DNA from 2 places in the Pseudomonas sp. LB3P25 genome. Region 2 is predicted to be linked to the other one. Evidence: predicted binding sites of a transcription regulator. Region 2 holds the regulator's gene; the other holds the start of a gene.

Region 1 (14,829 bases), 1.3 Mb from region 2:
GATTTCCTTGGCCAGTGCCAGGGCCTGCGACCGCTCAAAGGGGTCGCTCGACAACAACGGCGTGCCCTTCTGGCTTTGTTCGAGGTACTCGAGAATCACGCTGGTTTCGTTGACGAAACCCTGTTCGACACCCAGCACCGGAATCTTCCCACGCGGGCTGATGGCTAATGCCTCAGGGCTCGGCCCTGGGTAAAACAGTACTTCTTCAAACGGCAGTCCCTTCTCCAGCAGCGCCAGCTTCACCATGTTGTAGTAGTTGCTGACGGAAAATCCATAAAGCTTGAGCATCACATAGCCTCCAGGCCGTGCGGGGTTGGCAGGAGCCTTTTATAGAACGCCGCGGCGTTTCTTGCCAGCAGCATCACAGCGCTGAATGCAGGTAAACTGGCCGCCTTAACTTGAGGAGCCTGCCATGAGCGAGCCAACAGACATCGACATCGACGAAGAAGAGTTCGCCGAAAACACCCTGATCGAAGCGATTGAAAACCAGATCGAAAGCGACAACCCGCCAGCCGCCAAGGCCACCTTCAACAAGCTGACATTGGTGGGTTACGAACGTGAAGAAATCCTCAATCTGATGGCCCACGTTCTGGCGGTGGAAATCGACGCGATCCTCGAAGAAGACCGCGCGTTCAACACTGAATGGTATGAAACTGCGTTGCGTGCGCTGCCAGAGTTGCCACCCGAAAAGAAATAACTCCGACCTGAAGGGCGCTGGCTTCTGTGGCGAGGGGATTTATCCCCGTTGGGTCGCGAAGCGGCCCTGAAACCTGTGATCGCGATGTTTCAAATAAACCGCGATCACAGGGTTTACGGCTGCTGCGCAGCCGAACGGGGATAAATCCCCTCGCCACAAAAATCCCCTCACCACAGGCAATCTCCATAACCACAAAAGCCCGCTCCCACACAGATTGTCACCAATCAATCCCGCCTTCCCCCAGACCCTGACTACACTGGTACGCACCCCGCTGCCGGGGAATGCATCCCGAGGCGAAAAAACCCTGTCGCGAGCACTGGACATGCCGCACGAGTGGGATCACCTTAGGGGCGCTATCGTCCAATTCCTAGAAAGTCTGGAGTCCTTATGTCGCTTACCCCTGAGTTGGTTGCCGAACTGGAAATCCTCGCACTCTTCAACCTGGACAGTTCCCAGGAAGGTTTGAAAATTCATCAGACCGCTGCCCCGAAAGCCATTGCCGCCGCCCAAAGACTGTTCGACAAAGAACTGATCACCCAGCCAGATGGTGGTTATCTGACCAGTCTGGGTCGTGACGCCGCGCAAAATGTGCAAACCGTTCTGACCATTCTCAACGTTCGGGAAACTGCCTGAGCATTACCGCAGCGCCCACGGAAACCCCTGCTACGGGATTTCCGTGGGCACATTTCGTACCTGCCCTGTTACCTGCCGTCGCCCTGCGATAAAAATCTGACGCCAGAAAAACAAAATCAGCTTAAAAGTCCTGGAGCCTAGGCGCTAAACTGCCCCTCATCCGCAGACACCCACGTCTGAGCCCCGCGAGCCGGTTTGAGCTGACATGACCCGCACCCATGAAATCCGCCCCGATCTGGACGAGGGAATCGACCGCAAGGTTCTCAACCAACTGCGCGCACGGTTTCTGAAGCTCAACGAAGGCCGCATGGCCCGCGCCATGGAAGGGTTATCGACCCGCCAGCAAGCGGTGCTGACCCTGTTGCCGCTGTTTTTCCATGTCAATCATCCGCTGTTGCCGGGATACGTTTCGGGCAGCACGCCGGCCGGGCTGTCGAATTACGAACCCGACGCCAACGCCCTCGCCGAAGCCCAACGCCTGACCCGCTCGTTTTCCTATAAGCCCCGCCACGGCAGCAATCCGCCGCGACCGATTCACGGCCTGTTCCTGATGGGCAGCCTAGGCACCCTCGCCCAGGCCGACCAGAGCGACATGGACGTGTGGGTCTGTCACGGGCCGGACTTGAGCGAAAGCGAGCTCACTGAACTGCGCAAAAAATGCCAGCTCCTCGAACTCTGGGCTACCAGCCAGGGCGCCGAGGCGCATTTTTTCCTGATCGACCCGACCCGCTTCGTACGCGGCGAACGTGATACGCAATTGAGTTCGGAAGACTGCGGCACCACCCAGCACTACCTGCTGCTAGACGAGTTTTATCGCACCGCGATCTGGCTGGCCGGACGCACGCCCATCTGGTGGCTGGTGCCGGTCTACGAAGAAGCGAGCTACGACCGTTACACCCACACGCTGATGTCCAAGCGCTTCATCCGTGCCGACGAAACCCTGGACCTGGGGCATCTGGCCTATATCCCGCCTGGCGAATTCATCGGTGCCGGGCTCTGGCAGTTGTTCAAAGGCATCGAGTCGCCGTACAAATCGGTACTCAAACTGCTGCTGACTGAGGTTTATGCCAGCGAACATCCCAGGGTCCATTGCCTGAGCCTGCGCTTCAAGCAAGCGGTGTTTGCCAATCGACTCGACCTTGATGAGCTGGACCCGTACGTCGTGGTCTACCGACGCATCGAGGAATACCTGACCGCCCGTGGCGAGCCGGAACGGCTGGAGCTGGTACGCCGGGCGTTGTACCTGAAGGTCAATCGCAAACTCACCGGCAGCAACAGTCGCACTCAGAGCTGGCAGCGTTCGTTGCTCGAACGCCTGGCCCACGAATGGCAATGGGATCATCGTCAACTGGCCCTGCTCGATAGCCGCAGCCAGTGGAAAGTCCGTCAGGTCACCTCTGAACGCAGAGCCTTGGTCAACGAGCTCAATTACAGCTACCGCTTCCTGACCCAGTTCGCCCGCAACGAACAGACCGTCAGCCTGATCAACAAGCGCGACCTCAACGTGCTGGGCCGACGGCTGTACGCGGCCTTCGAGCGCAAGGCCGAAAAGGTCGAGTTCATCAACCCTGGCATCGCCCCGGATCTGGCCGAAGACACCCTAACGCTGGTGCACGCGCCGAACAAAAAAGAATCGGGTCAAACTCAGTGGGGTTTGTACAACGGCAGCCTGACGGCTCTCGAATGGGAGCATTTCGCGCCGATCAAGCGCGGCCGCCAATTGCTGGAGCTGCTGACCTGGTGTCACCGCAATGGCGTGATCGACAGCAGCACTCGCCTGGCCTTGCATCCCGGCAGCAGCGACCTGAGCGAGTTCGAACTGTTCAACCTGCTCGGCAGCCTGCAACAGAGCATCGTCCTGCCGCTGACGACCGTCGCCGAAGAACCGTTACTGCGCGCCAGTGTGCCGAGTGAAGTGCTGATCCTGGTGAACGTCGGCGTCGATCCACTCAAGCACCACCGCGACCTGAACATCCTGATGACCACCGAGCGCACCGATTCCCTGAGCTATGCCGGCGTCCGGGAAAACCTGGTGCTGACCCTGGATCAGGTCACGCTCAATAGCTGGAACGAAGTGCTGGTCAGCCGCTTCGACGGCCCCCACGCGCTGCTCGACTGCGTGAGCGATTACCTCAATAACCTGCCCAGCGGGCTACAACAACCCACGTTGCGGGTTCGTTGTTTCTGCCACAACCGTGCACAGTTCATCGCCCGACGAGTCGAAGAGATCCTCGACACCGCGCAGAACCTGCTGCTGAGCAAACTCAATCATCGCTACCTGATTCAGGTCCAGCAGCACTACCACGTGCTGGAGCTGGTGCCCGGCCAGGTCAATCATGTCGCCCTCGCCACGCTGCCGGCGCTGGTCGATTACCTGGGCGAAGAGCTGGCAAGCTACAGCCCGCTGCACCTGGACCCGATGGCACTGGAAGACCACGACCTGGCGCTGGTCCTGCCGATGGGTCAGCCCGATTGCATTCAGGTGTTCTACCGGATCAACGAATACCACGCCGACCTGTACGTACTGGATGAATTCAATGCCCTGTGGCAACAGCGCTTGCCCTATCACGACGAGCAAAGCCTGCTGGTGCCGTTGCAACGTTTCCTGCAATCGATCCAGTACCGGCGCGACGCCTTGCTGCCGATGGACGTCGCCCAGCCGCTGAGCCTGGACACCTTGTATTACCAACTGCTGCCCTCCGGCCCAGTACGGGCGCGTCGGGTCGAAGCTCGGCCAGCGCCGCAATTCCCGGTCAATAAACCGTTCTACGACGTGCAGGCGATTGTCGGCAAAGCCGCACCGGGACAGGTGCAGGTCACGTTGTATTGCAATCAGCGGGAGTTTTCAGAGTTGGAACATGGCGACCAACTGTTCAGCGTGGTCGCCCGGGAAATCGTCGAGCAGCGCCGTGAGACCGAACGCTATCGCTGTTACATCACCGACCTGGATCTGTCGGGCCTGCTCGGTGATGGTCAGAGTTCAAGCATTTTGTATTTGCGCTACAAGGCTGACCTGGAACGCGCATTGAACGAGGCGCTCGAGCAGGTCTGAGGGGTTTATTCCGGAAAGTGGCCGCCCTCGGCCGGCTGCGATTCGACTTCCAGCAGGGTCAGTTTCAGTGTCTTGCCGCCCGGAGCCGGCCAGTCGATGTGCTGACCAACCTTCAGGCCGAGCAGTGCGCTGCCCACCGGCGCCAGAATGGAAATCTTGCCTTCGTCGGCGTTGGCATCCTTCGGATAAACCAGCGTCAGGTGATAGTCCTTGCCACTGCCTTCTTCGCGACAATGCACACGGGAATTCATGGTTACGACATCGGCGGGCACTTCATCGTGACCGACCAGGGTATCGGCGCGATCCAGTTCGGTTTGCAGTGCGATAACGCCCGGCAGCGTGTCATCCAGGCTGTCGATCAGGCGCTCCAGACGTTGAACGTCCAGACGGGTAAGGGTGATGGAAGGTGCGGTCATGATAGAGGCAGACTCCTTTCTTCTGCACAGAAAAAGCAAAACCCCGCCAGAAAAAGACGGGGTTTTCACGAGCCTCGATGGGTTGAGGCGTTTCTCGACACTATCACAGCTCAATAAATATACAAGTCAGGCCGACCACGCACCTGTAGCAGCTGGCGAAGCCTGCGTTCGGCTGCGCAGCAGTCGTAAAACCTGAGTGCTCGGTATTCCTGATACACCTTATCGCCTGATCTAACGACTGCTGCGCAGCCGAACGCAGGCTTCGCCAGCTGCTACAGGTACAGGTCGCGCAAGCTTCAGGTGGCGGTCTTGCGCTGGACTGCCTGGGCGCAGATGACACGACGCCGATCGTCATCGGCCGAGCGCCATTCGCGGATGTCTTCGACATGGCGAAAACACCCAAGGCAAACCTTCTGCTCATCCAGCCGACACACGCCGCTGCACGGCGAAGCCACCGCCGGGCTGACATTGCTGTAGAGCGGTTTGGGCGGACGAACAGGTGCAGGCGGGGTCACGATCTCACAGACCTTCGAAATCGAGTTCAACGTCAGCCTGCTGCTTGACGATGCGCTCGAGCATCTCGCCGAGTTGTTCGTCGCTCTTGTCACACATCCAGCGCTTGCTCTCTTCGTCGTAATCGAAGTGGAAACCACCGGACACGGCTGCCAGCCACAGCTGACGCAAGGGCTCCTGACGGCTGAAGATCAACTGGCTGCCGTTTTCGAACTTGACGGTGAGCACACCGGCCGAGCTCTCCAGATCGATATCCAGGTCACACTCGTCAAAAATATCCTCCAGCGTCTGCTGGGTGGCATCGACCAGATCGTGGAAACGGGCTTCAGTCAAACTCATTGCGGGAACCTCAAAAAGTGTCTACTCACGCTCAAGCGCCGCAAGATACGGGCGAGCCCCGGTGATTGCAAAGGATAACGACCAAGCGTCGATATCGATATGGTAAGCGCTGTACCTGTGGGAGCGAGCCTGTTGTGAGGGGATTTAGCGAAACGTCGCACCGCCCCGTTGGGTCGCGAAGCGGCCCTAAACCTGGGACTACGGCGTATCAGAAAAACCGCATTCACCGGTTTTGCGACTGCTTCGCAGCCGAACGGGGATAAATCCCCTCACCACAGGCCCGCCCCCACAGGGAATGCACCTGGCTGGCCGGCATCAGGCGAAGGCCCGCCAGACGGGAGCCCCGTCGCATAGGCAAGCTGCCGGGTGGCCGGTATACTCCGGCGCAATTAACGCATTTTCAAGGATTTCGCCATGAAGCGCCTGATCTCTTCCCTCGCTGCGCTCGTCGCTTTTGCCTGCTTGGTTTCGGCCTGTGGTCAAAAAGGCCCGCTGTACCTGCCCGATGACAGCCAGGACCCTGCCGAGCAGGCCAAGTCGTCGCAGAAGTCTCCGTCGAAAGCACACAAGCACGACGTCTACCAATAAGGGAACGCCATGGACGCTTTTAACTACCGTGACGGCGAGCTGTTCGCGGAAGGTGTTGCCCTGTCCGCCATCGCCGAACGCTTTGGCACACCGACCTACGTCTACTCCCGTGCGCACATCGAAGCCCAGTACCTGGCTTACGCCGATGCGCTGGCCGGCATGCCGCACCTGGTCTGCTTTGCGGTCAAGGCCAACTCCAACCTGGGCGTACTGAATGTCCTGGCGCGTTTGGGCGCCGGTTTCGACATCGTCTCCCGTGGCGAGCTGGAACGCGTACTGGCCGCTGGCGGCAGCGCCGACAAGATCGTCTTCTCCGGCGTCGGCAAGACCCGTGACGACATGCGTCGAGCCCTGGAAGTCGGCGTGCACTGCTTCAACGTCGAATCCACCGATGAGCTGGAACGCCTGCAAGTGGTCGCCGCCGAGCTGGGCGTTCGCGCGCCGATCTCGTTGCGCGTTAACCCGGATGTCGATGCCGGCACCCACCCGTACATTTCCACCGGTCTTAAAGAGAACAAGTTCGGCATCGCCATCGCCGACGCCGAAGACGTGTACATCCGTGCCGCCCAACTGCCAAACTTGGAAGTGGTCGGTGTCGATTGCCACATCGGTTCGCAACTGACCACCCTGCCACCCTTCATCGACGCCCTCGACCGCCTGCTGGGCCTGGTCGACCGCCTCGGCGATTGCGGCATTTACCTTCGCCACATCGACCTCGGTGGTGGTTTGGGCGTGCGTTATCGCGATGAAGAGCCGCCGTTGGCTGCCGACTACATCAAAGCCGTGCGCGAACGTCTCGACGGTCGAGACCTGGCGCTGGTGTTCGAGCCGGGCCGTTTCATCGTCGCCAACGCCGGCGTGCTGCTGACCCAGGTCGAGTACCTCAAGCACACCGAACACAAAGACTTCGCCATCGTCGACGCAGCCATGAACGACCTGATCCGCCCGGCGCTGTACCAAGCCTGGATGGACGTCACCGCCGTGCGCCCACGCACTACCGCTGCCCGCGCTTACGACATCGTCGGGCCAATCTGCGAGACCGGCGACTTCCTGGCCAAGGACCGTGAGTTGGCCCTGGAAGAAGGCGACCTGCTGGCCGTGCATTCGGCCGGTGCCTACGGGTTTGTCATGAGTTCCAACTACAACACCCGCGGCCGTGCCGCTGAAGTGTTGGTGGACGGTGATCAGGCATTTGAAGTGCGTCGCCGTGAGACGGTAGCCGAGTTGTTTGCTGGCGAAAGCCTGCTGCCGGAGTAAAACCATGCTGCTGCGTTTTACCAAGATGCACGGCCTGGGCAATGACTTCATGGTCCTCGACCTGGTCAGCCAGCATGCGCACATCCTGCCCAAACATGCCAAGCAATGGGGCGATCGGCATACGGGTATCGGTTTCGACCAGTTGCTGATCGTCGAAGCGCCCAGCAACCCGGACGTGGACTTCCGCTACCGGATCTTCAACGCCGACGGCTCCGAAGTGGAACAGTGCGGCAACGGTGCGCGCTGTTTCGCACGCTTCGTGCTCGACAAGCGCCTGACCGCGAAGCGGCAGATCCGCGTCGAGACCAAAAGCGGCATTATCGAACTGGATATCCGCAGCGACGGGCAGATCGGTGTCAACATGGGCGCACCGCGCCTGGTGCCGGCCGAGATTCCATTTGAAGCGCCGGAGCAGGCCACGAGCTATCAGGTTGACGTCGACGGCACCCTGGTCGACCTGGCCGCCGTGTCCATGGGCAACCCCCATGCCGTGCTGCGGGTCAGCGACATCAACAATGCACCGGTGCATGAACTGGGGCCGAAAATCGAAAACCATCCGCGCTTCCCGGCACGGGTCAATGTCGGTTTTCTCCAGGTCATCGACCGCAACCGCGCGCAGCTGCGCGTCTGGGAACGCGGGACCGGGGAAACCCAGGCGTGCGGAACCGGCGCTTGCGCTGCCGCAGTGGCCGCGATCAGCCAGGGGTGGATGGATTCGCCGCTATTGATCGACCTGCCCGGCGGGCGTCTGTCCATTGAATGGGCAGGCCCAGGCCAACCGGTCATGATGACCGGCCCGGCAGTGCGCGTTTATGAAGGACAAGTGCGTCTTTGAGAGAGTCGAATCCATGAAAGATAAGCCCCAGGTTCCCGCCCTACAGCCCGACGAATCCCCTTCCGAAAGCCTTGAGGCGGCGGCGATTGCCGCGTACCTGGAGGCTCATCCGGATTTCTTCGTCGAGCATGAAGAACTGCTCGCAACCTTGCGCATTCCGCACCAGCGCGGCGACACCATTTCGCTGGTCGAACGCCAGATGAGCATCCTGCGCGACCGCAATATCGAGTTGCGTCATCGCCTCTCGCACTTGATGGACGTGGCCCGCGACAACGACCGCCTTTTCGACAAGACCCGCCGCCTGATTCTCGCGCTGATGGACGCCACCAGCCTGGAAGACGTGGTGATCAGTGTCGAAGACAGTCTGCGCCAGGACTTCCAGGTGCCCTTCGTCAGCCTGATCCTGCTGGGTGACAACCCGATGCCGGTGGGCCGCTGGGTGACCCATGCCGACGCGCAAACGGCCATCGGCGGCTTGCTCTCGGAAGACAAAAGCGTCAGCGGCAGCCTGCGTGAACACGAACTGGACTTCCTGTTTGGCGAAGAACAGCGCAAACAGATCGGCTCCACCGCCGTTGTCGCCATCAGCTACCAAGGCATCTACGGCGTCCTGGCTATCGCCAGCCGCGACCCGCAGCACTACAAGAGCTCGGTGGGCACGCTGTTCTTGAGCTACATCGCCGAAGTCATGGGCCGCGTGCTGCCACGGGTCAACACCTCCCTGCGCTCGGTACGCTGATCGTGGAACGGCAACTGGACGCTTACTGCGAACACCTGCGCAGTGAGCGGCAGGTGTCGCCTCACACGCTGTACGCCTACCGTCGCGACCTCGACAAAGTGCTGGGCTGGTGTGTCAAACAGAACATCAGCAGTTGGGCGGCCCTGGACATCCAGCGCCTGCGTAGCCTGATCGCTCGCCTGCACTCACAGGGCCAATCTTCGCGTAGCCTGGCGCGGCTGCTGTCGGCGGTGCGCGGGCTCTATCACTATCTGAACCGCGAAGGCCTCTGCGACCACGACCCGGCCAACGGCCTGGCGCCGCCGAAGGGCGAACGTCGGCTGCCAAAAACCCTCGACACCGACCGCGCACTGCAACTGCTTGAGGGCGCGGTGGAGGATGATTTTCTGGCGCGTCGGGATCAGGCGATTCTGGAGCTGTTCTATTCCTCAGGTTTGCGGTTGTCGGAACTGACCGGGCTCAATCTGGATCAGCTGGACCTGGCCGACGGCATGGTTCAAGTGCTCGGCAAGGGCAGCAAGACCCGACTGCTGCCGGTCGGCAAAAAAGCCCGCGAAGCGCTGGAGCTGTGGCTGCCGCTACGGGCCATGACCAACCCTGCGGATGACGCGGTGTTTGTCAGCCAGCAAGGCCGGCGTCTTGGCCCTCGGGCGATTCAGGTGCGGGTTAAAGCCGCTGGCGAGCGCGAACTGGGGCAGAACCTGCATCCGCACATGCTGCGACACTCCTTCGCCAGCCATTTGCTGGAATCCTCCCAGGACCTGCGAGCGGTGCAGGAACTGCTCGGCCACTCGGACATCAAGACCACCCAGATCTACACCCACCTGGACTTCCAGCACCTGGCAACGGTTTACGACAGCGCCCATCCAAGGGCCAAACGCATCAAAGGCGATGAGTCATGAGAATTCAATTGATCACCTTCGACCTCGACGACACCCTGTGGGATACCGCCCCGGTGATCGTCAGCGCCGAAGCCGTACTGCGTGAATGGCTGACCGAGCATGCACCGAATCTGGGCGCCGTGCCGGTGGAGCATTTGTGGGCGATTCGCGAACGGATCCTGAGCAGTGAGCCGGGCCTCAAACACCGCATCAGCGCCCTGCGTCGCCGAGTCTTGTTCCACGCACTGGAAGAGGCCGGTTACGACCATGGTCAGGCCTCAGACCTGGCCGATCAGAGTTTTGAAGTATTTCTACATGCGCGGCATCAGCTGGACATCTTCCCGGAGGTGCAACCGACCCTGGAGACTCTGGCCAATCACTACGCCCTCGGCGTGGTCACCAATGGCAACGCCGATGTGCGTCGGCTAGGGCTGGCGGATTACTTCAAGTTTGCCTTGTGCGCCGAAGACATCGGCATCGGCAAGCCGGATGCGCGACTGTTTCATGAGGCGTTGCAGCGTGGTGGTGCGACGGCCGAGACGGCCGTGCATATCGGCGATCATCCGGGTGACGACATTGCCGGCGCCCAGCAGGCGGGATTGCGGGCGATCTGGTTTAACCCGGCGGGCAAGGCGTGGGAAGCCGAGAAGGCACCGGATGCCGAGATTCGCAGCCTGAGCGAGTTGCCCGCGTTGTTGGCCCTCTGGAACGCCCAACACTAACCCTGAAATCACACACCGAACCTGTGGGAGCGAGCCTGCTCGCGAAAGCGGTAGGCCAGCCGACATCAACTTTGAATGTGACGGCCTCTTCGCGAGCAGGCTCGCTCCCACAGGGATCACCACAGCGTTCTGGACTTTGTTTCACCCATGAAAAAGCCCGCAGCGACGGCGGGCTTTTTCAGCAAGCAAGTAGCAGGCTCAGATAGGCCGGCTGCCGTACTTGTTGTCAGGCTTCTTGGGCGGATCGGCGACCACATTGGCCTCCACTTCCTGCACCTTGCCGCCCTTGGCCAGGAACTCTTCCATGGCCCGCGCCAGAGCGTCACGCTCCTTGTTTTTTGCTTCGACGCTCGGCAGCTCATCGACCGATACCGCTGCCTTGGCTTTGCCTTTGGCGGTCGGAACGGGCGCTTCACCGCCATCGTCTTCAGCGACGTCGTCCGTCGCTGCTTCCAGACCTTCTTCGGTTTCGTCGTCGTCGCCTACTTCGAGGTCGTCGTTTTCCAGATCATCGTCGCTCATGTTCTACCTCATGACTTGCGAAAAGCAGATTAGTTATAGCCCAGCTTCGCCGTCTGTCGAAGGCCGCCGGAAAAAATTCTACAACCGCTGGTAACCAGCGGTTTATGCCTCTTCACCGTGCACGGTGGCGAGGACTTTACGGGCACCGCCAAAATCACGGTGCTCGCCCAGATAAACGCCTTGCCAGGTCCCCAACGCCAGTCGGCCTGCCGAAATCGGCAAACTGAGCTGACAGCCAAGCACGCTGGCCTTGAAGTGCGCCGGGAGGTCGTCCAGGCCTTCGTCGTTATGCTCATAGCCGTCTGTTCCTTGTGGGATCAGACGATTGAAAAATCGTTCGAAGTCGCGACGTACCGCCGGATCGGCGTTCTCGTTGATGGTCAACGACGCCGAGGTATGCTGCAGCCACAAATGCAACAGACCGACCCGACATGCCCTGAGTTCAGGCAGGCCGGCGAGTAACTCGTCCGTTACCAGATGAAAGCCCCGGGGCCTCGCCCGCAGGGTAATCAGAGTCTGTTGCCACATACAGTTCTCCGCACGTTCGGGGCGCATTCTAGCGCGCTCTGGGAAAAAACAAAGGCCCTAATATTCCTTCTATCATGTAAGCCATTGGCCGCAGAAAAACGCCCGTCGTAAACGCCACTAAACGTGTACGAAAAAACCTTTCAGCAGTTCCTTCACTGACAAACTCCAGACAAAAAAATGCCCGGCAAGCCGGGCAATTTTTTTTGTGCGCGTACTTACAAGTTGTAGCCGCGTTCGTTGTGGAGTGCCAGATCGATGCCGACCGCCTCTTCTTCCTCAGTGATACGCAGACCCATGACGGCGTCCAGGACCTTAAGGATGATGAAGGTGACGATCGCGGTGTAGATCACCGTGAAGCCCACGCCTTTGCACTGAATCCAGACTTGTGCGGCGATGTCGGTGACGGTGCCGAAGCCACCCAACGACGGTGCAGCGAAGACACCGGTCAGGATCGCGCCGAGGATACCGCCGATACCGTGCACGCCGAAGGCATCCAGGGAGTCGTCATAGCCGAGTTTGCGTTTCAGGGTGGTGGCGCAGAAGAAGCACACCACTCCGGCTGCCAGGCCAATGACCAGAGCGCCCATCGGGCCTACAGTGCCAGCGGCTGGCGTGATTGCAACCAGACCGGCCACAACACCCGAAGCGATACCCAGAGCACTTGGTTTGCCGTGAGTGATCCACTCGGCGAACATCCAGCCCAGTGCAGCGGCGGCAGTTGCGATCTGGGTCACCAGCATCGCCATGCCTGCAGTGCCGTTGGCCGCAGCAGCGGAACCGGCGTTGAAGCCGAACCAGCCAACCCACAGCATGGCAGCGCCCATCAGGGTGTAACCGAGGTTGTGCGGCGCCATCGGGGTGGTCGGGAAGCCTTTGCGTTTGCCCAGTACCAGGCAGGCAATCAGACCGGCCACACCGGCGTTGATGTGCACCACGGTGCCACCGGCGAAGTCCAGCACACCCCAGTCCCACAACAGGCCGCCGTTACCGGACCAGACCATGTGCGCGATGGGTGCATAAACCAGGGTGAACCAGACGCCCATGAAGATCAGCATGGCGGAGAACTTCATCCGCTCGGCGAAGGCACCGACGATCAGCGCGGGGGTAATGATGGCGAACGTCATCTGGAAGGTGACGAACACCGCTTCAGGGAACAGCGCCGCAGGGCCGGTCAGGCTCGCTGGCGTGACACCGGCGAGGAATGCCTTGCCCATGCTACCGAAGAACGAGTTGAAGTTGATGACGCCCTGTTCCATGCCGGTGGTGTCGAACGCGATGCTGTAGCCATAAATGACCCACAGGATGCTGATCAGACCGGTAATGGCGAAGCACTGCATCATCACGGAAAGAATGTTTTTGGAGCGGACCATGCCGCCGTAGAACAGCGCGAGGCCGGGAATGGTCATGAACAGCACGAGGGCTGTCGATGTCATCATCCAGGCAGTGTCGCCGGAATTGAGGACTGGGGCCGCCACTTCGTCTGCCGCCATGGCCAGGCTGGGCAGTTCGAGGGACAACAGGGCTCCTAGCCCTGCGAATTTACGCAGAGTCATATTGTTTTCTCCTGGGGCGTTGGGTTTGTGGCGGCTTAGATTGCGTCGGTATCGGTTTCGCCGGTACGGATGCGAATCGCCTGTTCCAGATTGACCACGAAGATCTTGCCGTCACCGATCTTGCCGGTGTTGGCAGCCTTGGTTATCGCCTCGATAACCCGGTCAAGATCCTTGTCGTCAATGGCGACATCGATCTTCACCTTTGGCAGGAAATCGACCACGTATTCCGCGCCACGATACAGCTCGGTGTGACCCTTCTGCCGACCGAAGCCTTTGACTTCAGTAACGGTAATGCCCTGCACGCCGATCTCGGACAGCGACTCGCGTACGTCGTCCAGTTTGAACGGCTTGATGATGGCAGTGACTAGCTTCATGAAAACTCTCTCCCGAATTGGTGGACTTGCCCCAGGAAAACAAACCCGACTCAAGTCTAAGCGCAGTGCCTGGCTTTGTAACGCATCGTCGGCCTTACCTGCCCGTCCGACGCCTGCTAACCACTCCGCACGAAACACTTCCCCCGTTCCGCTTGGCGCACTGCATTCGTCACAGCGACTGCATCAGTGCATGGGTCACTACTGACTAAGCAGAAAGCTTGCCATCTCGCCAAAACCCACTGATTTCAAGCCTTTGGTCGCTGCTGCAAGCTGCTTCGCGCAAATGGCCCGACGGATACGCACAACAACAGTGCGCGGCCGCCCGTCCGCATGCGCGAAAAGCGTGCACCCCTGACTGCGAGATTGACTATAGACACTGCGTGATACACTGCCCGCCATTGTTGACAGGATATTTCCCATGCTCGCGCCCAAAGACTTCCTCGATGCCCTGAGCGGCACCGCCTCCCGCCTCTTCAGCGGCGACACTCCACTGCCGAAAAGCGAAATCGAAAGCCAGTTCAAGGCCTTGTTACAGAGCGGCTTCAGCAAGCTGGACCTGGTGAGCCGTGAAGAGTTTGATAGCCAGATGGTTGTACTGGCACGAACGCGGGCACGGTTGGAGAGTCTTGAGGCGAAGGTGGCGGAGCTGGAAGCGAAGCTGAATCCGCCTGCCGAGTAACCCGCACACCCCACTTTGAACCCAATCCCTGTGGGAGCGAGCCTGCTCGCGAATAAGGTCGGAACGACCTTCAGATTCATCTGTAGGAACTGCCGCAGGCTGAGATCAATTGATCTTCAGCCCCGCAAAAATCCCGGCACCTTCCTACAACAAAACCACCGCCGTCCGATTGCGCCGTAATGCCTCCGGTTTCTATGCTCATGCCCAGCTGAATAATCAGCTCTGGGTTTGGCGACCCGGAAGACCCCGACGCACCGCGACCACATTCGACCGAGGAATTTATTCCCATCTCGAATTATGGCGGCTATGCGTGGGAGACCTTCGGGTCTGCCGGTTCTCGGGCGTCACCGGTTCGCCAACCCGCGCATGGCTGCCACCCTTTTCGTTTGGCGACGATCAGAGGCAGTTTTCTTCATTTGATCCCGAGAACTGCTCGATGGACGAAAACTACCTGATTCCTCACGTTTTCACCCGCCACAGACTCCACCTCCACGCCCTCCT
Region 2 (14,829 bases):
GGGCTGGTCCGGCGTGTTGCTGCACGAAGCAGTCGGCCACGGTCTGGAAGGCGACTTCAACCGCAAGGGCAGTTCCGCCTACAGTGGGCGCATGGGCGAAATGGTGGCGTCCAAGCTTTGCACCATCGTTGATGACGGTACGCTGGCCGGTCGTCGCGGTTCCCTGAGCGTCGATGATGAAGGCACCCCGACCGAGTGCACCACGCTGATCGAAAACGGCGTACTCAAAGGCTACATGCAGGACAAGCTCAACGCGCGCCTGATGGGCGTGGCCCGTACCGGTAACGGTCGTCGCGAATCCTACGCACACCTGCCGATGCCGCGCATGACCAACACCTACATGCTGGCTGGCGAAAGCGACCCTGCAGAAATCATCGCCTCGGTGAAGCGGGGCATCTACTGCGCCAATCTCGGTGGCGGTCAGGTGGACATCACCAGCGGCAAGTTCGTGTTCTCCACCAGCGAGGCGTACCTGATCGAAGACGGCAAAATCACTGCCCCGGTCAAAGGCGCGACGTTGATCGGCAACGGGCCGGAAGCCATGAGCAAGGTGTCGATGGTCGGTAACGATCTGGCGCTGGACAGCGGCGTGGGGACGTGTGGCAAGGATGGGCAGTCGGTGCCGGTGGGTGTCGGCCAGCCAACGCTGAAAATCGATGCGATCACTGTGGGTGGCACAGGATCTTAAGGGCTCTTGAAAAAGTGAAGCTTCGGGTGGGCCGCGTGGCGACCCACCCGAGAAGAGATTTAACGCAGACCGCGTTGAGTCTCGTCCAGCTCACGGATGTACTTGAAGATTTTACGGCTCGATGCCGGTGGCTTATTGGTCGCCAGTTCGTGCTGGGCCTGACGGATCAGGGAGCGCAATTGCTGACGATCAGCTTCCGGGTAGTCGATCACGAACTTCTCCAGGACCGCATCGTCGCCCGCGATCAAGCGATCGCGCCAGCGTTCCAGGCCATGGAAACGTTCGTTGTACTGCCGAGTGGAGGCATCAAGTTGATCGAGCAACGTCAGAATGGCGTCAGTGTCCTGATCGCGCATCAGTTTGCCGATGAACATAAGGTGCCGTTTACGCGCGATATTCGCGGTGTGCTTGGAGGCATCGCCCAGAGCCCGGCGCAAAGCGTCGGTCAACGGCAGTTTTGCCAGCAAGTCAGGCTTGAGCGTTGTAAGGCGCTCGCCAAGGTCAACCAGAGCATGAAGCTCGCGTTTAACCTGGGATTTGCTTTTTTCTCCCGTATCGAGGGAGTCGTCGTAAGAATCAACCATGGTGGCCGTCCGCAAAGAAACGCCGCCATGATAACCAGTCGGGGGCCGCTTGTCCGGCCCGGTCGCTCGAAGGCCCTAGCCGAAAGCAGAATTTGAGTGGAGAACAGCATGAGTGCAGTTGAAAGCGTCGGCCCACAAGCGTTGCCGGCACTGCAAGAACAAGTCGAGCAGATCATCGCTGAAGCCAAGCGCCAGGGCGCCAGTGCCTGTGAAGTGGCAGTGTCGCTGGAGCAGGGCTTGTCGACCACGGTGCGTCAGCGGGAAGTCGAAACCGTTGAGTTCAATCGCGATCAGGGCTTTGGCATCACCTTGTACGTCGGCCAGCGCAAGGGCTCGGCCAGCACGTCGGCCAGTGGTCCTGAGGCGATTCGCGAAACCGTCGCCGCCGCACTGGCCATCGCCAAGCACACCTCGGAAGACGAAGCTTCGGGCCTGGCGGACGCCGCGCTGATGGCCAAGGATTTGCAGGATTTCGACCTGTTCCATCAATGGGACATCACCCCGGAGCAAGCCATCGAGCAGGCCCTGGCCTGTGAAGCGGCGGCATTTGCCACCGACAGCCGGATCAAGAACGCCGATGGCACCACCCTCAGCACCCATCAGGGCTGCCGCGTTTATGGCAACAGCCACGGTTTTATCGGTGGCTACGCGTCGACTCGTCACAGCCTCAGCTGCGTGATGATCGCCGAAGCCGATGGCCAGATGCAGCGCGATTACTGGTATGACGTGAACCGTCAGGGCAATTTGCTGGCCTCTCCGGAGAGCATCGGCCAGCGTGCCGCGCAACGGGCGGCGAGTCGTCTGGGCGCACGCCCGGTGCCGACCTGCGAAGTGCCGGTGCTGTTTTCCGCGGAACTGGCCGGTGGTTTGTTCGGCAGTTTCCTCTCGGCGATTTCCGGCGGCAGTCTGTATCGCAAATCGTCGTTCCTCGAAGGCACCCTGGGACAGAAGTTGTTCCCGGAATGGTTGACCATCGATGAACGTCCGCACCTGATGCGCGCGCTGGGCAGTTCGGCGTTCGACGGCGACGGTCTGGCGACGTACGCCAAACCGTTCGTCGAAAAGGGCGAGTTGGTGTCGTACATTCTTGGCACGTACTCCGGTCGTAAGCTCGGGATGCCGAGTACCGCCAACGCGGGTGGCGTGCATAATCTGTTCGTCACCCATGGTGACGAAGACCAGGCAGCCTTGCTGCGCCGCATGGGCCGCGGCCTGCTGGTGACTGAATTGATGGGCCAGGGCCTGAACATGGTCACTGGCGATTACTCGCGTGGCGCGGCGGGTTACTGGGTCGAGAACGGCGAAATCCAGTTTGCGGTCCAGGAAGTGACCATCGCTGGCAACATGCGTGACATGTTCAAACAGATCGTTGCGGTCGGTAATGATCTGGAATTGCGCAGCAACATTCGTACAGGTTCGGTGCTGATCGAGCGCATGACGGTAGCGGGTAGCTAAACCCCGTCAGTTGCACAAAAAAAGGCGCACCACCCATTGGGTGGTGGGCCTTTTTTATGCGCCTTGCGCCGTCCCTGTAAGGATCACGGCTCGCCAGCGATGGCATCCCTGGGTCAAGGCGTTCCTGATCGGTGCAGCATCAGGGGGCGAGCCGGTCTTGGGCTGCTGATCAGGTTTTGCTTGATGATGGTGATGGATACAGCATTGGCTTGACACTGACTATGTAGCAGCTGGCGAAGCCTGCGTTCGGTTCGGGCCGCGTTCGGACGCAGCAGTCGTAAACCCTGCTCACGCGGTCTGCCTGACATACCGCAGAGCCCAATTTTACGACTGCTTCGTCCGAACGCGGCCCGAACCGAACGCAGCCTTCGGCAGCTGCTACAGGGCGAGGTGTTACTCGCCTTCGCCGAAGTAGTCATTGATCAAATCCACCAATGCCTGCAGCGCCTCATCAGCTTTTTCACCTTCGGTGCTCAGGTGGATTTTGGTGCCCTTACCCGCAGCGAGCATCATCATTGCCATGATACTTTTTCCGTCGACCGTGGATTCCGGCGTGCGTCCTACTCTGATCGTGCAATCCTTGAACTCACCGGCGACGCCAACGAATTTTGCAGAAGCGCGGGCATGCAGGCCCAGCTTGTTGATGATTTCAATTTCCAGAGCAGGCATCGCGGTGTGAATCCTTTAGCTGAGGTCGCGGTGGCGAACCTGGACGTTCTTCAGGGATTTTTGCAGGGCCTGGCCCAGACGTTCGGTCAGGTAGACGGAGCGGTGATGTCCGCCGGTGCAGCCAATGGCAATGGTGACATAAGCACGGTTGCTGGCGGCGAAGCGCGGTAGCCACTTGAACAAGTAGGTGGATATGTCCTGGAACATCTCTTCGACGTCCGGCTGTGCCGCCAGGTACTCGGCAACCGGTTGGTCGAGCCCGGATTGATCGCGCAACTCCGGCTTCCAATAGGGATTTGGCAGGCAACGCACGTCGAACACCAGATCAGCGTCCACTGGCATGCCACGCTTGAAGCCGAAAGACTCCACCAGGAACGCCGTACCGGGCTCCGGCTGGTTCAGCAGGCGCAGCTTGATGGTATCGCGCAGCTGATACAGGTTCAGGTTGGTGGTATTTACTTTGAGATCGGCGAGGTCGGCAATCGGCCCGAGCAGGTTGGTTTCATCGTTGATGGCCTCGGCCAGTGAGCGATTGGCATTGCTCAGCGGATGACGACGGCGGGTTTCCGAGAAACGTTTGAGCAAGGTTTCTTCGTCGGCGTCCAGATAAAGCACATCACACTGGATATGCCGGCTGCGCACTTCTTCGAGCAGTTCGGGAAACCGCGACAAGTGACTCGGCAGGTTACGCGCATCGATGGATACGGCAACCAGCGGTTGTGCAAGCTCGGTGTGAATCAACGCGCGTTCGGCCAGTTCCGGCAACAAACCGGCGGGCAGGTTGTCGATGCAGTAGTAGCCGTTGTCCTCGAGAACATCGAGTGCGGTACTTTTACCTGAGCCGGAGCGGCCGCTGACGATGATCAAGCGCATGATTAATGACCGTTTTGCTCGTTCAGGACAACCTGATACAAGGCTTCATTACTCGGGGCGCTGCGCAGTTTTTCACGCACTTCCTTGCGATCGAGCATGCTGGCGATCTGGCGCAGTAGCTCCAGGTGCGCATCGGTGGCCGCTTGTGGGACCAGTAGAACGAACAACAGGTCAACCGGAGCGCCGTCGATGGCGTCGAAATCGATAGGGGCGTCCAAGTGCATCAAGGCACTAATGGGCGCGTCGCAACCCTTCAGGCGGCAGTGTGGGATGGCGATGCCGTTGCCAAAACCGGTGGAACCGAGTTTTTCACGGGCAATCAGAGCCTCGAAGACATCTTGCATCTCCAGATCCGGCACTTCCCGGGCGATCAGGTTGGCAATTTGCTCGAGGGCTTTCTTTTTACTGCCGCCCGGCACGTTCACGAGGGAACGGCCGGGGGTCAGGATGCTTTCAAGTCGGATCATGGGTTGGGAGTGTTAACGACCGGTCGCGCCCTGGAGGAGGCTTTGGGTCTTTTCCTTATGCTTTTTGAGTTGTTTATCGAGCTTGTCGGTGAGTGCGTCGATCGCCGCGTACATATCGGTATGTTCCGCGTTGGCGACCACTTCATTCCCGGGAATATGCAGCGTGGCTTCGATTTTCTGCTTGAGCTTTTCGACCGTCATCGTGACCTGCACGTTGGTTATCTTGTCGAAATGCCTCTCTAATCGTTGGAGTTTTTCGCCGATGTAGGTGCGAAGAGGTTCGGTCACTTCCAGTTGGTGTCCACTGATGTTGACTTGCATACAGCTTCTCCTTCGTTGCCAGTGCATAAAGCGGCAGGCAGAAATGCCTGCCACTGGAACGCTGTGGCGTGGCTCTACATCAACCGCTTGCGTTCGCTCGAAGGCGCGATCCCGAGGGATTCGCGGTACTTGGCGACGGTGCGGCGAGCCACCTGAATGCCTTGTGCCTCCAGTAAACCAGCGATCTTGCTGTCACTCAACGGCTTTTTCTGATTTTCCGCGGCAACCAGTTTTTTGATGATCGCGCGGATCGCCGTGGACGAGCATTCACCGCCCTCGGACGTGCTGACGTGGCTGGAGAAAAAGTATTTCAGTTCATATATGCCCCGAGGGGTATGCATGAATTTCTGCGTGGTCACCCGTGAAATCGTCGACTCGTGCATGCCCACCGCTTCGGCGATGTCATGCAGGACCAGCGGCTTCATTGCCTCGTCGCCGTACTCAAGAAAGCCGCGCTGATGCTCGACGATCTGAGTGGCTACTTTCATCAGGGTTTCGTTGCGGCTTTGCAGGCTCTTGATGAACCAGCGGGCCTCTTGCAACTGATTGCGCATGAAGGTGTTGTCGGCGCTGGTGTCGGCGCGGCGCACGAAGCCGGCGTATTGAGCGTTGACCCGCAGTCGTGGCACCGATTCCTGGTTCAGCTCCACCAGCCAGCGCTCGTTGTCCTTGCGTACGATCACGTCGGGAACGACGTATTCGGCTTCGCTGGATTCGATCTGCGAGCCTGGGCGCGGGTTGAGGCTCTGGACCAGTTCAATCACTTGGCGCAGTTCATCTTCCTTGAGCTTCATGCGACGCATCAGCTGGCTGTAATCGCGGCTGCCGAGCAGGTCGATGTAATCGGTGACCAGGCGTTTGGCTTCGATCAGCCAAGGCGTCTTGGCGGACAACTGACGCAATTGCAGCAGCAGGCATTCGCCCAGGTTGCGGGCGCCGATACCCGCGGGTTCGAATTGCTGGATGCGGTGCAGGACGGCTTCGATTTCGTCCAGCTCGATGTCCAGTTCCGGGTCGAAGGCTTCGAGAATCTCCTCGAGGGTTTCGTCCAGGTAGCCCTGATTGTTGATGCAGTCGATCAGGGTCACGGCGATCAGGCGATCAGTGTCGGACATCGGTGCCAGATTCAGTTGCCACAGCAGGTGGCTTTGCAGGCTTTCACCGGCCGATGTGCGGGTGGTGAAATCCCACTCGTCGTCATCGTTGCTCGGCAGGCTGCTGGCGCTGGTCTGGTAGACGTCTTCCCACGCGGTATCGACGGGCAGTTCGTTGGGGATACGCTCGTTCCAGTCGCCTTCCTCGAGGTTATCAACCGTCGGGGCGGTTTCCTGGTAGGAGGGTTCCTGAATGTCGGCGTTGGGTTGCTGTTCGGCTTTGTCGGCCAAGGGATCGGCGTTATCGAAGTCGTCGCCTTCTTCCTGGCGTTCGAGCATCGGATTGGATTCCAGGGCCTCCTGGATTTCCTGTTGCAGGTCCAGGGTCGACAATTGGAGCAGGCGGATGGCCTGTTGCAGCTGCGGTGTCATCGTCAGCTGCTGGCCCATTCTCAAGACTAGCGATGGTTTCATGGCAGGGGCTTAACACCTTATTCGCCGGCGCACATGCGCCATCCACTACAGGGCGCCGGAGCGCCAAACATAAGCAAATTATATGCCCGAAACTGCAGCGTTTGCCTAGAGCGCTGTAACAATAAAAAAATATTGATTTTTTATCGAGACAAGCGCCCGAGCAACCAGCCAGACACCTCAGTGCTTACAGGCGGAACTCATGGCCCAGATACACTTCCTTGACCAGGTTGTTGGCCAGGATGGTGGCAGAGTCACCTTCGGCGATCAGCTGGCCATCGTTGACGATGTAGGCGGTTTCGCAGATATCCAGGGTTTCACGGACGTTGTGGTCAGTGATCAGCACGCCAATGCCCTTGGCCTTGAGGTGATAGATGATCTGCTTGATGTCTCCCACCGAAATCGGGTCCACGCCGGCGAACGGTTCGTCGAGCAAGATGAATTTCGGGTTGGTGGCCAGTGCCCTGGCAATTTCCACGCGGCGGCGTTCACCGCCGGACAGGCTCATGCCGAGATTGTCGCGGATGTGGCTGATGTGGAATTCCTGCAGCAGGTTTTCCAGCTCCTTGCGACGACCGGTCTTGTCGAGCTCCTTGCGGGTCTCGAGGATCGCCATGATGTTGTCGGCTACCGAGAGTTTGCGGAAGATCGATGCTTCTTGCGGAAGATAGCCGATACCGGCCTTCGCACGACCGTGCATAGGCTGGTGGCTGACATCCAGATCGTCAATCAGTACGCGGCCCTGATCGGCCTGTACCAGGCCGACAATCATGTAGAAACAGGTGGTTTTGCCGGCGCCGTTGGGACCCAGCAGGCCGACAATCTGACCGCTGTCGATCGACAAGCTGACGTCACGCACGACCTGGCGGCTCTTGTAGCTCTTGGCCAGATGCTGAGCTTTCAGAGTTGCCATTACTGGGCCTTTTGCTCGTCGGTTTTCTTCTTCGGCTGGATCACCATGTCGATGCGTGGACGCGACTCGGTGACTTTGTTACCTGTGGCGCGACCGGCGCTCGCCAGCTTTTTGACCGTGTCGTAGACGATTTTCTCGCCTTGGGTGACGTTGTTGTCCTTGTCGATGACTTTCGCCTTATCGATCAGCACAACGCGGTTTTGCGAGGCGTGGTACTGAATAGTCACTCCCCAGCCCTGAACAGGCTTGGTGTCGCCCTGGGTTTGCAGTTGCTCGAAATAGGCGAGGTTGCCCACGGAGGTCACCACATCGATGTCACCCGTCGGGGTGCGGGTGATGGTCACGGTATTGCCGGTGACCTTCATCGAGCCCTGAGTGATGATCACGTCACCTTTATAGGTGGCAATACCATTCTTGTCGTCCAGCTGGGCGTCGTCGGCCTGGATGCGGATAGGCTGCGCTTGATCGGTCGGCAGAGCCCAGGCGCTCACGCTTCCCAGTGCTGCGCTCAGACCGAGCAAAATAGGGAGGGTTTTAACGAGCCTCATACTGTCCTCTTACGTTCGATAGCAGGTGTATCCTGCTTTCTTTCAAATACGCTTTCATTCCCTTGCCAGTCGACACACCACCAGCGCCGTCGATTCTAACGGGTTGCTCGGTCTGCGCATATTGCTGCTGCGGGAACACTGTCATGCGGGTGGTGGTAATCAGGGTCTTGCGGTTTTTCTCGTCGAAGCGCGTGATGCGCACCGAGTCAATCAGTTCGACCTGAGTGCCATCGGGATTCACTTCACCGTGCTCGCTCTGGACGTGCCAGGGAAACTCGGTGCCGCGAAACATGTTCAGGTCGGGATTGGTCAGCAACGTCACTTCGGTCGCTTTCAGGTGTTCAACCTTGTCGGACGTCATTTCGTATTGCAGTTTGCCGTCGGGCAGGTACTGCACGCTGTGGGCGTTGACCGCGTAATAGTCGATCATGGTTTCATCGACCTTTGCCACCGGCCGGTCGAGGAAGCGCTCCGGGCTGATATTCCAGTAGCCGACCGCCGCGAATATAGCTGCGATGCAACCGAACACCAGGAATTTGCGAAACTTTTTGCTCAGCATAGTTGGCTCACAGGTACGCGGCGTTGGCCGCATCGAGGCGGCCCTGGGCGCGCAGGATCAATTCGCAGAATTCGCGAGCGGCACCCTCGCCACCACGGGCCTGGGTGATGCCGTGGGCGTGTTCACGCACGAAACTGGCAGCGTTAGCCACCGCCATGCCCAGGCCGACGCGACGAATCACCGGCAGGTCCGGCAGGTCGTCGCCGAGATAGGCGACCTGTTCATAGCTTAGGTTGAGTTGGGCAAGAAGCTCGTCGAGCACCACCAGTTTGTCTTCGCGCCCTTGGTAGAGGTGTGGAATGCCGAGGTTCTTCGCTCGTCGCTCGACCACCGGGGTCTTGCGGCCGCTGATGATAGCGGTCTGCACACCGGCTGCCATCAACATCTTGATGCCTTGGCCGTCGAGGGTGTTGAACGTCTTGAATTCGCTACCGTCTTCGAGGAAATACAGGCGTCCGTCAGTCAGGACGCCGTCGACGTCGAAAACCGCCAGCTTGATGTTTTTGCCACGTTGCAGCAGATCGTTGCTCATCACATTACTCCTGCACGCAGCAGATCGGACAGGTTGAAGGCGCCGATCGGCCGGTCGTCCTTGTCCACCACCACCAGCGCGTTGATTCGATGGTCTTCCATGATTTTCAGTGCCTCGGCCGCGAGCATCTCGGGGCGGGCGGTTTTGCCGTGGACGGTCATGACCTCGTCGATGGTCGTGTGATGGATGTCGATGGTGCGATCCAGGGTGCGTCGCAAATCACCGTCAGTGAAGATCCCGGCGAGTTTGCCATCGGCTTCCACGATCGCCGTCATGCCCAGACCCTTGCGGGTCATTTCCATCAGAGCGTCTTTGAGCAGAGTGCCGCGTTGAACCTGCGGCAGCTCCTGTCCTGCATGCATCACGGTTTCCACTTTCAATAACAGACGCCGGCCAAGCGCGCCGCCGGGGTGGGAAAACGCAAAGTCTTCAGCGGTAAAGCCGCGGGCTTCCAACAGCGCAACGGCCAGGGCGTCGCCCATGACCAGCGCGGCAGTGGTCGATGAGGTCGGTGCCAGGTTAAGCGGGCAGGCTTCGTGCTCGACATGCACGTTGAGGTTGACCTCGGCAGCCTTCGCCAGGGGTGAATCAGGGTTGCCGGTCATGCTGATCAATTGAATGCCTAAGCGCTTGATCAGCGGCAGCAGGGTGACGATTTCATTGGTGGAGCCGGAGTTCGACAGCGCCAGGATGATGTCGTCGCGGGTGATCATGCCCATGTCGCCGTGGCTGGCTTCGGCCGGGTGCACGAAAAAGGCCGTGGTGCCGGTGCTGGCCAGGGTGGCGGCGATCTTGTTGCCGATGTGCCCGGATTTGCCCATGCCGACCACGACCACGCGGCCTTTGCTGGCCAGAATCATCTCGCAAGCGCGTACGAAATCTGCGTCGATACGGGGCAGCAAACCTTGTACGGCTTCCAGTTCGAGGCGGATGGTGCGTTGGGCAGATTGAATCAGGTCGCTGGATTGGCTCATGTCAGAAATCGTATAGCCTGATGAAAAGGCGGCGATTATAACGGTAATGATCGAAACCCTCACGCAAGTTCGTCGCGCTTTGTCATTCCCGGTTACCGAATACCCCTGAATAGAAGCTTTTGCCCCGTCATGGTGCTGAACATGGCCCGGCTTGGGCCTTGGGCGCTTGGCCTTTGCAGTGATATAGTTCGCCGCCAGTTCGGCCTGCCCAGGAGGTATGTGCTTTCGCGAGAAAGTCAGGCGTCCGAGTGAGAGGCTGCATCGCAAGGAGTTTAGATGAGTGCCGATAAAGCCTACGCGGTCGAGCTGAAGGGACTGACCTTCAAGCGCGGTGCGCGCAGCATTTTCAATAATGTCGATATACGTATTCCGCGCGGCAAGGTCACCGGCATCATGGGGCCTTCCGGGTGTGGCAAGACCACGCTGTTGCGGCTGATGGGCGCACAGTTGCGGCCCACCAAAGGCGAAGTCTGGGTCAACGGGCAGAACCTGCCGAAGCTATCGCGCAGTGATCTGTTCGATGCGCGCAAGCACATGGGCGTACTGTTTCAGAGTGGTGCTCTGTTTACCGATCTCGATGTGTTCGAGAACGTCGCCTTTCCGCTACGCGTTCATACCGAACTGCCGGAAGAAATGATCCGGGACATTGTCCTGCTCAAATTGCAGGCCGTGGGCTTGCGTGGCGCCATCGATCTGATGCCTGACGAGTTGTCCGGAGGCATGAAACGTCGTGTCGCGCTGGCCCGGGCAATCGCCCTCGATCCGCAGATTCTCATGTATGACGAGCCCTTTGTCGGCCAGGACCCCATCGCCATGGGCGTATTGGTGCGCCTGATCCGCCTGCTCAACGATGCGCTGGGCATCACCAGTATCGTGGTCTCCCACGACCTGGCCGAGACCGCGAGCATCGCCGATTACATCTATGTCGTCGGCGAAGGCCAGGTGTTGGGGCAGGGCACTCCCGAGGAGCTGATGAACTCGCAGGAGCCACGCATCCGTCAATTCATGACAGGCGAGCCGGACGGTCCGGTCGCCTATCATTTTCCAGCGACGGATTACCGCGCAGATCTTCTGGGGAAGCGTTGATGCGCAAGATTTCACTCATAGAGCGGGTTCGCCGGTTCGGCCACTCTGGCATTGATGTGCTGGGGGTGTTCGGCCGTTCGGCGATATTCCTGTTTCATGCCTTGCTTGGCCGCGGCGGCATTGGCGGCGGTTTTGGCCTGCTGATCAAGCAACTGCACTCGGTGGGCGTGATGTCCCTGGTGATCATCGTGGTCTCCGGGGTATTCATTGGCATGGTGCTGGCGCTGCAAGGCTTCAACATTCTATCCAGCTATGGTTCTGAGCAGGCGGTCGGCCAGATGGTTGCGCTGACGCTGTTGCGTGAACTGGGCCCCGTGGTCACGGCATTGTTGTTCGCCGGGCGCGCCGGTTCGGCATTGACTGCCGAAATCGGCAACATGAAGTCCACCGAGCAGTTGTCCAGTCTGGAAATGATTGGCGTCGACCCGCTCAAGTACATCATTGCCCCGCGCCTGTGGGCCGGCTTCATTTCCCTTCCCGTGCTGGCGATGATCTTCAGCGTGGTGGGTATCTGGGGTGGTTCGTGGGTGGCTGTCGACTGGCTGGGTGTCTATGAAGGTTCCTACTGGTCCAACATGCAGAACAGCGTGACCTTTGCTGACGATGTGCTCAATGGCATCATCAAAAGCATCGTTTTTGCCTTTGTCGTCACCTGGATCGCCGTATTCCAAGGCTATGACTGCGAGCCCACTTCCGAGGGGATCAGTCGTGCCACGACCAAGACCGTGGTGTATGCCTCTTTGGCTGTACTCGGCCTGGACTTTATTCTGACCGCCTTGATGTTTGGAGATTTCTGATGCAAAACCGCACCCTGGAAATCGGTGTCGGCCTTTTCTTGCTGGCTGGCATCCTGGCTTTGCTGTTGCTGGCGTTGCGGGTGAGTGGCCTGTCCCCGAGCGCAACCACCGACACTTATAAACTTTATGCGTATTTCGACAATATCGCCGGTTTGACTGTCAGAGCTAAAGTGACCATGGCCGGTGTGACCATCGGCAAGGTTACGGCGATCGATCTGGACCGCGACAGTTTCACCGGTCGAGTGACCATGCAGCTGGAAAAACGCGTAGATAACCTGCCGACTGACTCCACTGCATCTATCCTGACCGCTGGGCTGTTGGGCGAGAAGTACATCGGTCTCAGCGTGGGCGGCGAAGAAGGCTTGCTCAAGGATGGCTCAACCATCCACGACACGCAGTCGTCGCTGGTACTTGAAGACCTGATCGGTAAATTTCTGCTCAATACCGTTAGTAAAGACGCCAAATGAGGAGCTTTTGTATGATCTCTACCTTGCGACGTGGCCTGTTGGTATTACTCGCGGCCCTGCCGTTGATGGCTAACGCCGTGGCAGCGCCCTCGGCGCACGATATCGTGCAGGACACCACCAATCGGTTACTTGCCGATCTGTCGGCCAATAAAGAGAAGTACAAGCAGGATCCGAAAGACTTTTATGCCGCGCTGGACAGCATCGTCGGACCTGTTGTGGATGCCGAAGGCATTTCCAAGAGCATCATGACGGTCAAGTATTCGCGCAAAGCCACGCCTGCGCAAATGAAGACGTTTGAAGAAAACTTCAAAAAAGGCCTGTTCCAGTTTTATGGCAATGCGTTGCTCGAGTACAACAACCAAGGGATCGTCGTTGACCCTGCCAAGGATGAGTCGGGAGACCGTACAAGCGTTGCCATGACGGTCAAGGGCAGTAACGGCGCGATCTATCCAGTGTCTTACACACTCGAAAAGATCAATGGCGAGTGGAAACTGCGCAACGTGATCATCAACGGCATTAACATCGGCAAGCTGTTTCGTGATCAATTCGCTGATGCGATGCAGCGCAATGGTAACGACCTGGACAAGACCATCAATGGTTGGGCCGGGGAAGTCGCCAAAGCCAAGGAAGCCAGCCAGAAGCAAACCACTGAGACGCAAACTCAATGAGTGTGTCGGCCATTCGCATAAGCGAATCCGGCGAGCTGACGCTTAGCGGCATGCTGGATTACCGCACCGGCCCCGGCTTGCGCAAGCAGGGGCAGGCGCTGATCAAGTCCAGCAAGGCCGCTGCACTGGTGGTCGATTGCTCGGCAGTGTTGAAATCCAGCAGTGTCGGCTTGTCGCTGCTGCTGTGCTTCATGCGTGATGCGGAGGCGGCCGGCAAGGCGCTGAGCATCCGCGGGATGCCAGAAGACATGCGCGAAATCGCTCAGGTCAGCGAAATGACCGAGCTGTTGGCGCATCCCTAACCGCATCTATAAAGAAGCCCCCCGTCAGAGTCCTGCTTCGCGGGGTTCGCAGGCGCGGGGCTTTTTTGTATGATGTCCGACCCGCGCGCACAGGGCGCCGATTGAGGTTGAGCATGCAGGCCAACGAAGTAAAGAGCTTCCTTGAAGGAAAGCTGTCTGATTCTCTGTCACAAGTGCAGGTAGAAGTTGAAGGCGAAGGCTGCAACTTTCAGCTGAACGTGATTAGCGATGAACTGGCGGCGTTGAGCCCGGTGAAGCGTCAGCAGCAGATCTATGCCCATTTGAACCCATGGATCACCGATGGCAGCATCCATGCGGTCACTATGAAATTTTTCAGCAGCGCGGCCTGGGCCGAGCGCACCTGAACCCAAGGGCGTCGAGATTCTTATGGATAAATTGATTATTACCGGTGGCGCTCGTCTTGATGGCGAGATCCGCATTTCCGGGGCAAAGAACTCTGCCCTGCCGATCCTGGCTGCAACCTTGCTGTGCGATGGCCCGGTGACTGTTGCCAACCTGCCGCACCTGCACGACATCACCACCATGATCGAACTGTTCGGTCGCATGGGCATTGAGCCGGTGATCGACGAGAAACTCAGCGTCGAAATCGACCCGCGTACCATCAAGACCCTGATCGCGCCGTACGAACTGGTTAAAACCATGCGTGCGTCGATTCTGGTGCTGGGCCCGATGGTTGCCCGTTTCGGTGAAGCCGAAGTCGCACTGCCTGGCGGTTGCGCCATCGGTTCGCGTCCGGTTGACCTGCACATCCGTGGCCTCGAAGCCATGGGCGCGGTCATCGACGTCGAAGGCGGCTACATCAAGGCCAAGGCGCCTGAAGGCGGCCTGCGCGGTGCGCACTTCTTCTTCGACACCGTCAGCGTGACCGGTACCGAAAACATCATGATGGCGGCCGCTCTGGCCAAGGGCCGCAGCGTTCTGGCAAACGCCGCTCGCGAACCTGAAGTCATCGACCTGGCGAACTTCCTGATCGCCATGGGCGCCAAGATCACTGGCGCCGGCACCGACACCATCACCATCGATGGCGTCGAGCGTCTGCACCCGACCACTTACAAAGTGATGCCTGACCGTATCGAAACCGGGACCTACCTGGTTGCAGCTGCCGTGACCGGCGGCCGTGTGAAGGTCAAGGACACCGACCCGACGATCCTCGAAGCCGTTCTGGAAAAACTCCGTGAAGCCGGCGCCGAAATCACTTCGGGCGAAGACTGGATCGAGCTGAACATGCACGGCAAGCGGCCAAAAGCCGTTAACGTGCGCACCGCTCCGTACCCGGCGTTCCCGACCGACATGCAAGCGCAGTTCATCTCGCTCAACGCCATTGCCGAAGGCACCGGTGC

What was found. The regulator sigma-54, encoded in region 2, starts transcription at its own class of promoters, with help from an activator protein. The targets are predictions, from matches to a motif close to ANTGGCATNNANNTTGCTNT.
Positions count from the first base shown of each region.
Region 1: the regulator sigma-54 is predicted to act here: its motif matches at 13,856-13,875, upstream of glnK (P-II family nitrogen regulator).

Region 1 is NZ_CM142711.1:6,986,084-7,000,912, forward strand. It holds gene ACYZTW_RS32200 (glutathione S-transferase family protein) at 1-288, opposite strand, end outside; gene ACYZTW_RS32205 (hypothetical protein) at 413-697, shown strand; gene ACYZTW_RS32210 (TIGR02647 family protein) at 1,085-1,330, shown strand; gene ACYZTW_RS32215 (class I adenylate cyclase) at 1,536-4,382, shown strand; gene rnk (nucleoside diphosphate kinase regulator) at 4,388-4,798, opposite strand; gene ACYZTW_RS32225 (DUF1289 domain-containing protein) at 5,095-5,313, opposite strand; gene cyaY (iron donor protein CyaY) at 5,318-5,650, opposite strand; gene lptM (LPS translocon maturation chaperone LptM) at 6,065-6,238, shown strand; gene lysA (diaminopimelate decarboxylase) at 6,248-7,495, shown strand; gene dapF (diaminopimelate epimerase) at 7,500-8,330, shown strand; gene ACYZTW_RS32250 (DUF484 family protein) at 8,344-9,069, shown strand; gene xerC (tyrosine recombinase XerC) at 9,072-9,971, shown strand; gene ACYZTW_RS32260 (HAD family hydrolase) at 9,968-10,672, shown strand; gene sutA (transcriptional regulator SutA) at 10,871-11,194, opposite strand; gene ACYZTW_RS32270 (secondary thiamine-phosphate synthase enzyme YjbQ) at 11,297-11,722, opposite strand; gene ACYZTW_RS32275 (ammonium transporter) at 11,938-13,275, opposite strand; gene glnK (P-II family nitrogen regulator) at 13,311-13,649, opposite strand; gene ACYZTW_RS32285 (accessory factor UbiK family protein) at 14,068-14,328, shown strand; gene ACYZTW_RS32290 (BRO-N domain-containing protein) at 14,765-14,829, shown strand, end outside.
Region 2 is NZ_CM142711.1:1,210,138-1,224,966, forward strand. It holds gene tldD (metalloprotease TldD) at 1-688, shown strand, start outside; gene yjgA (ribosome biogenesis factor YjgA) at 748-1,272, opposite strand; gene pmbA (metalloprotease PmbA) at 1,381-2,727, shown strand; gene ACYZTW_RS05195 (HPr family phosphocarrier protein) at 3,121-3,396, opposite strand; gene rapZ (RNase adapter RapZ) at 3,412-4,269, opposite strand; gene ptsN (PTS IIA-like nitrogen regulatory protein PtsN) at 4,272-4,736, opposite strand; gene hpf (ribosome hibernation-promoting factor, HPF/YfiA family) at 4,749-5,057, opposite strand; gene ACYZTW_RS05215 (RNA polymerase factor sigma-54) at 5,132-6,625, opposite strand; gene lptB (LPS export ABC transporter ATP-binding protein) at 6,810-7,535, opposite strand; gene lptA (lipopolysaccharide transport periplasmic protein LptA) at 7,535-8,083, opposite strand; gene lptC (LPS export ABC transporter periplasmic protein LptC) at 8,070-8,642, opposite strand; gene ACYZTW_RS05235 (KdsC family phosphatase) at 8,650-9,174, opposite strand; gene ACYZTW_RS05240 (KpsF/GutQ family sugar-phosphate isomerase) at 9,174-10,148, opposite strand; gene ACYZTW_RS05245 (ATP-binding cassette domain-containing protein) at 10,425-11,234, shown strand; gene mlaE (lipid asymmetry maintenance ABC transporter permease subunit MlaE) at 11,234-12,031, shown strand; gene mlaD (outer membrane lipid asymmetry maintenance protein MlaD) at 12,031-12,498, shown strand; gene ACYZTW_RS05260 (MlaC/ttg2D family ABC transporter substrate-binding protein) at 12,510-13,166, shown strand; gene ACYZTW_RS05265 (STAS domain-containing protein) at 13,163-13,468, shown strand; gene ACYZTW_RS05270 (BolA family protein) at 13,582-13,833, shown strand; gene murA (UDP-N-acetylglucosamine 1-carboxyvinyltransferase) at 13,856-14,829, shown strand, end outside.